DNA from 2 places in the Aeromicrobium sp. REDSEA-S38_B2 genome. Region 2 is predicted to be linked to the other one. Evidence: riboswitches for the same ligand, from Rfam matches in the RefSeq annotation. Region 2 holds a riboswitch; the other holds the start of a gene.
What was found. Region 2 has a riboswitch for thiamine pyrophosphate ahead of thiM (hydroxyethylthiazole kinase). Riboswitches for the same ligand answer to the same signal wherever they lie in the genome.
Positions count from the first base shown of each region.

Region 1: linked by a shared signal. The riboswitch ahead of A6Q81_RS12150 (ECF transporter S component) and the one ahead of thiM (hydroxyethylthiazole kinase) in region 2 are both predicted to bind thiamine pyrophosphate.

Region 1 is NZ_LUNH01000056.1:24,791-29,194, reverse strand. Features, by position in the region: gene A6Q81_RS12165 (Ig-like domain repeat protein) at 1-629, shown strand, start outside; gene A6Q81_RS12160 (hypothetical protein) at 776-1,345, shown strand; gene A6Q81_RS12155 (hypothetical protein) at 1,345-1,698, shown strand; TPP riboswitch at 1,708-1,819, shown strand; gene A6Q81_RS12150 (ECF transporter S component) at 1,809-2,447, shown strand; gene A6Q81_RS12145 (ATP-binding cassette domain-containing protein) at 2,534-3,856, shown strand; gene A6Q81_RS12140 (energy-coupling factor transporter transmembrane component T family protein) at 3,853-4,404, shown strand, end outside.
Region 2 is NZ_LUNH01000008.1:33,390-37,793, forward strand. Features, by position in the region: gene A6Q81_RS01665 (TenA family protein) at 1-3, opposite strand, end outside; gene thiD (bifunctional hydroxymethylpyrimidine kinase/phosphomethylpyrimidine kinase) at 1-803, opposite strand, end outside; gene A6Q81_RS01675 (thiamine phosphate synthase) at 800-1,453, opposite strand; gene thiM (hydroxyethylthiazole kinase) at 1,450-2,241, opposite strand; TPP riboswitch at 2,230-2,323, opposite strand; gene ilvC (ketol-acid reductoisomerase) at 2,458-3,483, opposite strand; gene ilvN (acetolactate synthase small subunit) at 3,519-4,052, opposite strand; gene A6Q81_RS01695 (acetolactate synthase large subunit) at 4,084-4,404, opposite strand, start outside.

The DNA of each region.
Region 1 (4,404 bases), on a different contig from region 2:
CCGCGCAGGCGTCGCAGTCGGGTGCGGTCTCGTTCACCCTCACCAAGGGTGCCTCGACGATCGCGCTGGTCATGGCGTCGGCCGAGAGCACCTTCGGCGACCCGCTGAAGGGTGCCGTGGCGGTCGCCGGGGCCGACGAGGGCACGGTGACGGTCACCGTCGCCGGAACGCCCGTGACGGTCAGGCTCGACGCCCAGGGCACGGGACGCTTCGAGCTCCCGGCCACGCTGAAGGTCGGCTCGCACACGGTGAGCGCGGTCTTCGACGGCACCGACGAGGTCGAGGCGAGCGGCACGGCCACGGCCGACGTCACCGTGGTGAAGCGCGCGACGACGACGGTCACGAACGCGACGTCGTCGGTCAAGCGGAGCGCGACGTACCGGGTGCGCGCGACGGTCTCGCCGACCGTGGCGGGCGTCGCTCCGTCGGGCTCGGTGCGGGTGTACGTCAAGGCGCCGGGCGCCAAGTCGTTCACCTGGGCCAAGACGGTGCGCCTGTCCGGCGGCACGGTCGTGACCACGCTCAAGGCGCCGAGGACGAAGGGCACGCTGTCGGTCCGCACGGTCTACGTGGGCGACGGCTCCTTCACCGGGAGCACCAGCGCGACGAAGGGGGTGCGCATCCGCTGACGCGCTGAGCACGCCGACGGGCGTCCGGTCCACCACGGACCGGGCGCCCGTCGTCCGTCCGTGCGATCCACGACGCTGCTCGTGGCGTCGCGCGACGGTGTCGGTCTACGGTCGAGGTGGTCCATCGATCAACACAGGGGGAGACCATGAGACGTCTTGACGGTAGAGGCGTTGCGGCGGTGCTGGCCGGCATCCTCGTACTGGGCCCGGCCGCCTTCGTCCCAGCGCAGGCTGACGGAAGCGACGACTTGACGGACAGCGAGTTCGTGCCGCGAGCTACCGCCACGGATGGGCGGTACGTCGCTGCGAGCGATCCAGCCGAGGCCGAACGACTGTTGGACGGGCTCGAGTCTGGACGCGTGGCGGCCGCTGGGGTCGCGTACGGTCCGTGCAGGCTCTATCCGTCTCCGATCCGCATCCGTTCGGATGGCAAGGTCGGGACCAAGCCGCAGACGAAGTGCACGACGGCGGTGACGAGCATCCGACACTCGACGGACATGCGCTACAAGTCCTTCATCTGGTGGAAGCTCAAAGGCACGAAGACGGCGGCGAACGCGGGCCAGTCGTCGCTTCAACAGAAGAACGTAGGGTTTGCCTGCGTCAGCGACGAGAGCAGCGGGTGGGGAAGTACGACCCTCGGCACCGTCGTCTTCGGCGGGAAGACCTACTACGCACGGGTCTACCCGGACCGCGTCACGTTGAAGTGCGGTGGCTGATGACCACATGGAGTGCGTGGGTCGTCGAGCTGGGCCCCGACGAGGACGCGCTGGAGCCTGCGATCGTCGTCGGCACGGAGGAGGAGGCGAGGCGGCGACTGGAGCAGGCGCACGAGGGCGCTCCGCACCTGCGCAATCTCGCCCAGGACTGGCCCTTGCGCTCCACCACGCCGATCGGCCCCGACGAGCGCCGGACCGTGCATCTCCTGCTGGGCGCCGAGGACTCCCTCGAGGTCTTCGACGACGCAGTGGAGGCCGAGCTCGCACGGCAGCGATGCTCGACGCCGGCGCGTGTCGTGGCAGCGGTGACCAACACCTGGCTCGGCGCGCCGCCCGAGGCGCGACGACGCTAGGGTGGACCTCACCAACGACAGGGGAGCGCCACCCGCAGAGGGCGCTGAGAGTGCGGAACAGCCGCAGACCCTTGAACCTGCTCCGGTTAGCACCGGCGAAGGGAGTCACGATGAGTAGTTCTGCATCCACGCGTCCGTCCACCGACCTGGGGTCGTCGTTGCGGTACCGCACCGTCGACCTGGTCACGATCGCGACGCTCGCCGTCGCCCTCGGCGTCACCTTCTGGGTCTGGGGGAAGGCCTACGGCGGCATCAGTGCCCTGGCGGTCTTCTCGTTCCCGCCGTCCGTCGGTGTGCTGGCCGGGCCCTGGCTCCTCGCCGGTGTCGTCGGGGGCCTGATCGTCCGCCGCCCGGGCGCGGCGCTCGTGACCGAGCTCGCCGCCGCCGCGGTGTCGGCGCTCGTCCCGGGCGGCACCGAGTGGGGTCTGGGCGTCCTCGCCTCGGGCCTGGTGCAGGGACTCGGCGCCGAGCTCGTCCTCGCGCTGTTCCTGTACCGACGGTTCTCGCTCGGCGTCGCCGTCCTGGCCGGGGCCGGGGCCGGTGCCTTCGGCTCGGTCTACGAGTGGTTCGCCTACTGGGAGGGCGTCTTCTCCGGGACCGACCGCCTGATCCACCTCGGCCTCTTCGCCCTCTCCGGCGCGGTCGTCGCCGGTGCCGGAGGGTGGCTGCTGGTGCGCGCGCTGGCCCGCGCCGGGGTGCTCGACGCCTTCGGACCCGGTCGCGAGCTGCACGAGCGGACCGCGGTCTGAGCCACCTCGAGCCAGGTCAGGTCCGCGTCGAGGGCCTGACCTGGCGCCCGCTCGGGCGTCGCGAGCCGGTGGTCACCGGCCTCGACGTGCGCGTCGACCCCGGCGAGCGGGTGATGCTCCTCGGCCCGAGCGGCGCGGGGAAGTCCACGCTGCTCCACGCCCTCGTCGGCGCCCTCGGCACCACGCTGTCGGGCGACCTGACCGGCTCGGTGGAGGTCGGCGGGGTCGTCGGCTTCGTGCCCCAGGCACCCGGCGACGCGGTGGTGGCCGAGCGGATCGGTCGCGACGTCGCGTTCGGCCCGGAGAACCGCGCCCTGCCCCGACCGGAGATCTGGAGCCGTGTCGACCGTGCGCTGGCCGACGTCGGGCTGCCGTACGGCCGCGAGCACCCGACGGCGGCGCTCTCCGGCGGGGAGCTGCAACGCCTGGCGCTCGCCGGCGCGCTGGCCGTCGCGCCCGACGTGCTGCTGCTCGACGAGCCGACGTCGATGCTCGACCCCGACCACGCCGCCTCCGTGCGCGAGGCGGTGCGCGCGACCGTCGGTGCCCGCGGTGCCACGCTGCTCGTCGTCGAGCACCGCATGGGCCCGTGGCTCGACCTCGTCGACCGGGTGCTGGTGCTCGGGCGCGACGGCACGCTCCTGGCCGACGTCGCTCCCGACGTGCTCGAGCGCGACCACGTCGAGGCCATGGGTCGGCTCGGACTCTGGATGCCCGGCCTGCCCGCCCTCAGGCCCCTGGAGGTCGACCCGCGCCTCGTGGCCCCGGCTGGCCCGGCGACCCCCGTCGTGGCCCAGGACCTCGTGGTCGAGCTGACCAGTCGGTCGATGCGCGGCGTCACGCGGACCCGTGCGCTCGACGGCGTGCACGCCCGGCTGGACCCGGGCCGGCTCACGGCCGTCACCGGGCCGAGCGGTGCCGGCAAGTCGACGCTGCTCGCCGCCCTCGGCGGGCTCCTCGAGCCGACGTCGGGGCGGGTGTCCCCGTCGCGTCACCGGCTCCGCAGCCGCGAGCTCGCCGCGCAGGTCGGCTGGTCGTCCCAGGTCCCCGAGCACGGGTTCGTCGCCGCGACGGTGCGCGAGGAGGTCGCGCTGACCGCCGGGCGGACCGGTCGCACCGTCGACGTCGACGCCCTGCTCGACGTCGTCGGGCTCGGTGCGCTGGCCTCGACCCACCCCTTCCGGCTCTCCGGCGGCGAGCAGCGACGCGTCTCGATGCTGACGGCCGTGGCGCACCGGCCCGAGCTGGTGCTGCTCGACGAGCCGACCGTGGGCCAGGACCGCGACACCTGGGCGGCCGTGGTCGGGCTCGCGCTCGCCGCGGCGGGGCAGGGTGCCGTCGTCGCGACGGCCACCCACGACGCCGACGTCGTCGACCTGGCACCCGGCCGGGTGGAGGTGGCCCGATGAGACGCACCCTGGCGCAGACGAACCCGCTGGCGCTGCTGTGGATCGGGCTGGCCGCGCTGATCGGCTCCTTCGCCGTCCGCGACCTGCCGTCCGCCGTCGCCGCGGCGGGCGCCTGGGCGCTGGCGGGCCTGCTCGTCCTGCCGTCGTGGCGCTACCCGTTGGCCTGCCTCGCGCTGTGCGGCGTCTCCGCCGGCCTGGTGGCGTACTCCGCCTGGCGGCTCGGCAACCCCGACCATGCGCCGGTGGCCGCGCTGCGGATCCTGGTGCTCGCGTGGCCGGGTGCCGTGGTCGTCGCGTTCGTCGACCTGTCGGACCTGGGCGACGAGCTCGCGCAGCGCCTCCACCTGCCCGACCGGCCCGTGGCCGCCTTCGTCGCGTCGCTGCAGCGGGTGTCGGGCTTCGGCGCGACCCTGCAGCAGGTGCTCCGGGCCCGCCGCGTGCGCGGCACCGGTCCGCACGGTCCGGTGTCGGCGGTGCGGCACGCCGGGTCGGTCACCTTCGCCATGTTGGCCGCCGCGCTGCGCGACGCCGGGCGGACGTCGATCGCG
Region 2 (4,404 bases):
CATGCCGTCGTCTCCCGGAGCCGGACAAGGTGGTCGACGGGGCCGCGGCCCTGCCCGACCTGCCGCTCGGCGCCGGACGCGAGCGCCTCGCCGAGGTAGGCCTTGGCGGCCCCGACGGCGTCGGCCAGCGGGTCGCCCAGGGCCAGCCGCGTCGCGACCGCGGCCGAGAGCGTGCATCCCGTGCCGTGGGTGTGGGGCGTGTCGATCCGGGGCGCCCGGAACCACGTGCTGCCGCGACGGTCGACCAGCAGGTCGTCGCTCGCCGGACCGTCGCCGTGACCGCCCTTGAGCAGGACGGCACCAGGCCCCAGCGCGAGCAGTGCCCGGCCCAGCTCGCCGGGGTCGGTCTGCGCGGCGAGGCCCGTGAGCACGGAGGCCTCCGGCAGGTTCGGCGTCACCAGCGTCGCGCTCGGGAGGAGGAGGTCGCGCAGGGCCGCCTCGGCGTCCCGCGGCAGCAGCCGGTGGCCCGACGTCGAGACCATCACGGGGTCCACGACGAGCGCGGGCACGTCGGCGAGAAGCTCGGCGACCAGCTCGACCAACGCCGGCGAGCCCAGCATGCCGACCTTGACCGCCCGGACGTCGAGGTCCTCAAGGACGACCTCGAGCTGGCCGCGGACGACGTCGAGCGGCACCTCGTGCACGGCGCGGACCCCGGTCGTGTCCTGCACCGTCACGGCGGTGACGACGGTCGCCGCGTACGCGCCGAGCGCCGTGGCCGTCTTGAGGTCGGCCTGGATCCCGGCTCCCCCCGACGGGTCGGAGCCTGCGACGGTGAGCACCACCGGCTCGCGACCCGTCATGCCGACACGTCCTCGCGTCGGGCTGCGAGTGCGACGTCGACGACCCGACGCAGCCGGGCGGCGACCGCACGCGGGTCGGGGTCGGCGCCGACCGCACGCACCACGGCCACGCCGTCGAGGCCGGCCCGCACGGCCGGGCCGGCCGTGGTCTCGTCGAGGCCACCGATGCCGACGACCGGCAGCCGTCCGCCGACCCGTGCCGTCACCGAGGCCACGCCGGCGAGGCCGAAGGCCGGTGCCGTGTCGTGCTTCGTCGGCGTGTCGTGGACGGGGCTCACCGCGAGGTAGGTGCACGCGGCGAGGGCCGACGCGTCGTCGAGCTGCGCGAGGGTGTCGACCGACCAGCCGACGACCGCGTCGGGACCGGCCGCCGACCGCAGCACCGTGGGGTGCGCGTCCGCGCGACCGCCGTGCACCCCGTCGGCCCCCGGGACGACGTGGTCGTTCGCGAGCACGGGCACCCCCGAGCCGACGAGGGCGTCGCGCAGCAGCTTGACCTGGGCCTCGACCTCGGCCGGGGTGGCCTGCTTGTCGCGGACCTGCACGCAGGTGACGCCACCCTCGACCGCGGGGACGACCACGCGACGCAGGTCGGCGCCGAAGGACGGGTCGGTCACGAGGTAGAGGCGCAGGTCGGGGACGCCGCTCATGCCGGCACCGGACGGACGCGCCCGACGAGCTCGAGCCCGTCGGGGTCGGCCAGCCGGTCGACGAGCGCGACCCGCAGGCTGGCCGGACCCTGTGCGACCGCGGCGGCCGACGTGCCCGCAGCAGCCAGCAGTCCCATGGCTCCCGCAGCCGCATCGAGCGGGTCGTCGACGACCGCGCAGGCCGCCGCGACGAGGGCGCTCGAGGAGCAGCCGAGCGCGGTGATCATCGGCATCCACCGGTGCCCGCCGACCACGTGGAGCGTGCGGTCGCCGTCGGTCACGACGTCGACCTCGCCACTCACCACGACGACGCACCCGTGCTCGCGGGCGACGAGCGCGGCCGCGTCGTGCGCGTCGTGCGAGGCGGCGAGGCTGTCGACGCCTCGCGAGCCGCCGACGGCGCCGGCGAGAGCCAGCACCTCCCCCGCGTTGCCCCGCACCACGGTGGGCCGCAGCTGCAGGAGGTCGGCGACGAGCTCGCGGCGGTATGCCGTCGCGCCCACGGCGACGGGGTCGAGCACCCAGGGCGTGGCGTCGGCCTGCGCCCGCTCGGCGGCCAGGCGCATGCCGTCGGCCCACGACGGCGACGGGGTGCCGATGTTGACGCAGACGGCGTCGGCGAGCGCCGCCATGTCGGCGGACTCGTGGGGGTCGTGGACCATCGCGGGCGACGCGCCCGCGGCCGACAGCACGTTGGCTGCCAGGTCCATCGAGACGTAGTTGGTGAGGCACTGCACGAGCGGGCTGCGCTCGCGCAGGGCCGTCGTGACGGCAGACGTCGGATCCATGTGTCTCCCTCGCGCCGGTGCTAACCGGATCAGGTTCGGCGGGTGTCATCTCAGCCCCTGCGGGGCACCCCGGACACGTCGACCATAGCGAAGGCCCCCGTCCGGTGGACGGGGGCCTTCGTGGGTCAGGCGTCAGCGAGCTGCCCCGACACCGGAGGCGTCAACGAGCTGCCCCGACGCCGGAGGCGTCAACGAGCTGCCCCGACGCCGGAGGCGTCAACGAGCTGCAGAGCCCTCGACGTAGTCGGCGTCCTGCTGCTTCCACGAGAAGTGGGAGCGCAGGACCTTGCCGGTGGCCTCGATGGGGTGCTGGGCCTCCTGCTCGCGCAGGGCGAGGAACTCGGCGGCGCCGTTGTCCTGGTCGTCGATGAACCGCTTGGCGAAGGTGCCGTCCTGGATGTCGGCGAGGACGGCCTGCATGCGCTCCTTGACGGAGGCGTCGACGACGCGGGGTCCGGAGACGTAGTCGCCGTACTCGGCCGTGTCGGAGATGCTCCAGCGCTGCTTGGCGATGCCGCCCTCCCACATGAGGTCGACGATGAGCTTGAGCTCGTGGAGCACCTCGAAGTAGGCGATCTCGGGCTGGTAGCCGGCCTCGGTCAGGGTCTCGAACCCGGCCTGGACGAGGTGCGACATGCCACCGCAGAGCACGGCCTGCTCGCCGAAGAGGTCGGTCTCGGTCTCCTCGGTGAAGGTCGTCTTGATGACGCCGGCGCGGGTGCCGCCGATGGCCTTGGCGTAGGAGAGGGCGAGGTCCCAGGCGCCCTGGGTGGCGTCCTGCTCGACCGCGATGATGTCGGGGATGCCGCGCCCGGCGACGAACTCGCGGCGCACGGTGTGGCCGGGTGCCTTCGGGGCGACGAGGAGCACGTCGACGCCTGCCGGGGGCTTGACGTAGCCGTAGCGGATGTTGAAGCCGTGGCCGAAGACGAGCGCGTCGCCGTCGACGAGGTTGGGCTCGATCGACTCGGCGTACACGTGACGCTGGACCTGGTCGGGGGTCAGCACGACGATGACGTCGGCCTCCTCCACGGCGTCGGCGACGTCGAGGACGCGCAGGCCCTCGGCCTCGGCCTTCTCGCGGCTCTTGGAGCCCGGGGCGAGGCCGATGCGGACGTCGACGCCCGAGTCGCGCAGGTTGAGGGCGTGCGCGTGCCCCTGGCTGCCGTAGCCGATGACGGCCACCTGCTTGCCCTGGATGATGCTGAGGTCTGCGTCGTCGTCGTAGAACAGCTCGGCCACTGGATTCTCCTGGTGTCGTGGTGTGGGTCGGGGGGTCAGGCGCTGTGGTGCCCCGGCACCGTCCGCAGCGTGCGGTCGGTGATGGAGCGGGCGCCTCGTCCGATCGCGACGCGACCGGACTGGGCGATCTCGCGGATGCCGAACGGCTCGAGCACGTTGAGCATGGCCGTGAGCTTGCCGGAGTCGCCGGTGGCCTCGATGGTGACGGCGTCCGTGGACACGTCGACCACCTTGGCGCGGAACAGCTGGACGGTCTCGAGCACCTGGCCGCGGGTCTGCGCGTCGGTGCGGACCTTGATGAGCATCAGCTCGCGCTCCACCGCGGAGGAGGAGTCGAGCTCGACGATCTTGAGGACGTTGACGAGCTTGTTGAGCTGCTTGGTGACCTGCTCGAGGGGCAGCTCGTCGACGTTCACGACGATCGTCATGCGAGAGATCTCGGGGATCTCCGTGGGGCCGACGGCGAGGGAGTCGATGTTGAACCCGCGCCGCATGAACAGGCTCGAGACGCGCGCGAGGACGCCGGGCGTGTTCTCGACCAGGACGCTGAGGGTGTGCTGGGTGGTCATGCCGTGTGCCCTGCCTCTCGGTGCCGGTCGCTCACAGGTCCTCGTCCTCCCACTCGGGCGCGAGGTCGCGCGCGATCTTGATGTCGTCGTTGCTGGTGCCGGCGGCCACCATCGGCCAGACCATGGCGTCGCGCTCGACCACGAAGTCGATGACGACGGGCCGGTCGGTGATGGCCATGGCCTGCTCGATGGTGGCGTCGAGCTGGTCGGGGCTGTCGCAGCGCAGACCGACGCAGCCGTAGGCGTCGGCGAGCTTGACGAAGTCGGGGATGCGGCGCGCGCCGATCGACTCCGGGCCCGTGTTGAGGTCGGTGTTGGAGTAGCGGCCCTCGTAGAAGAGGGTCTGCCACTG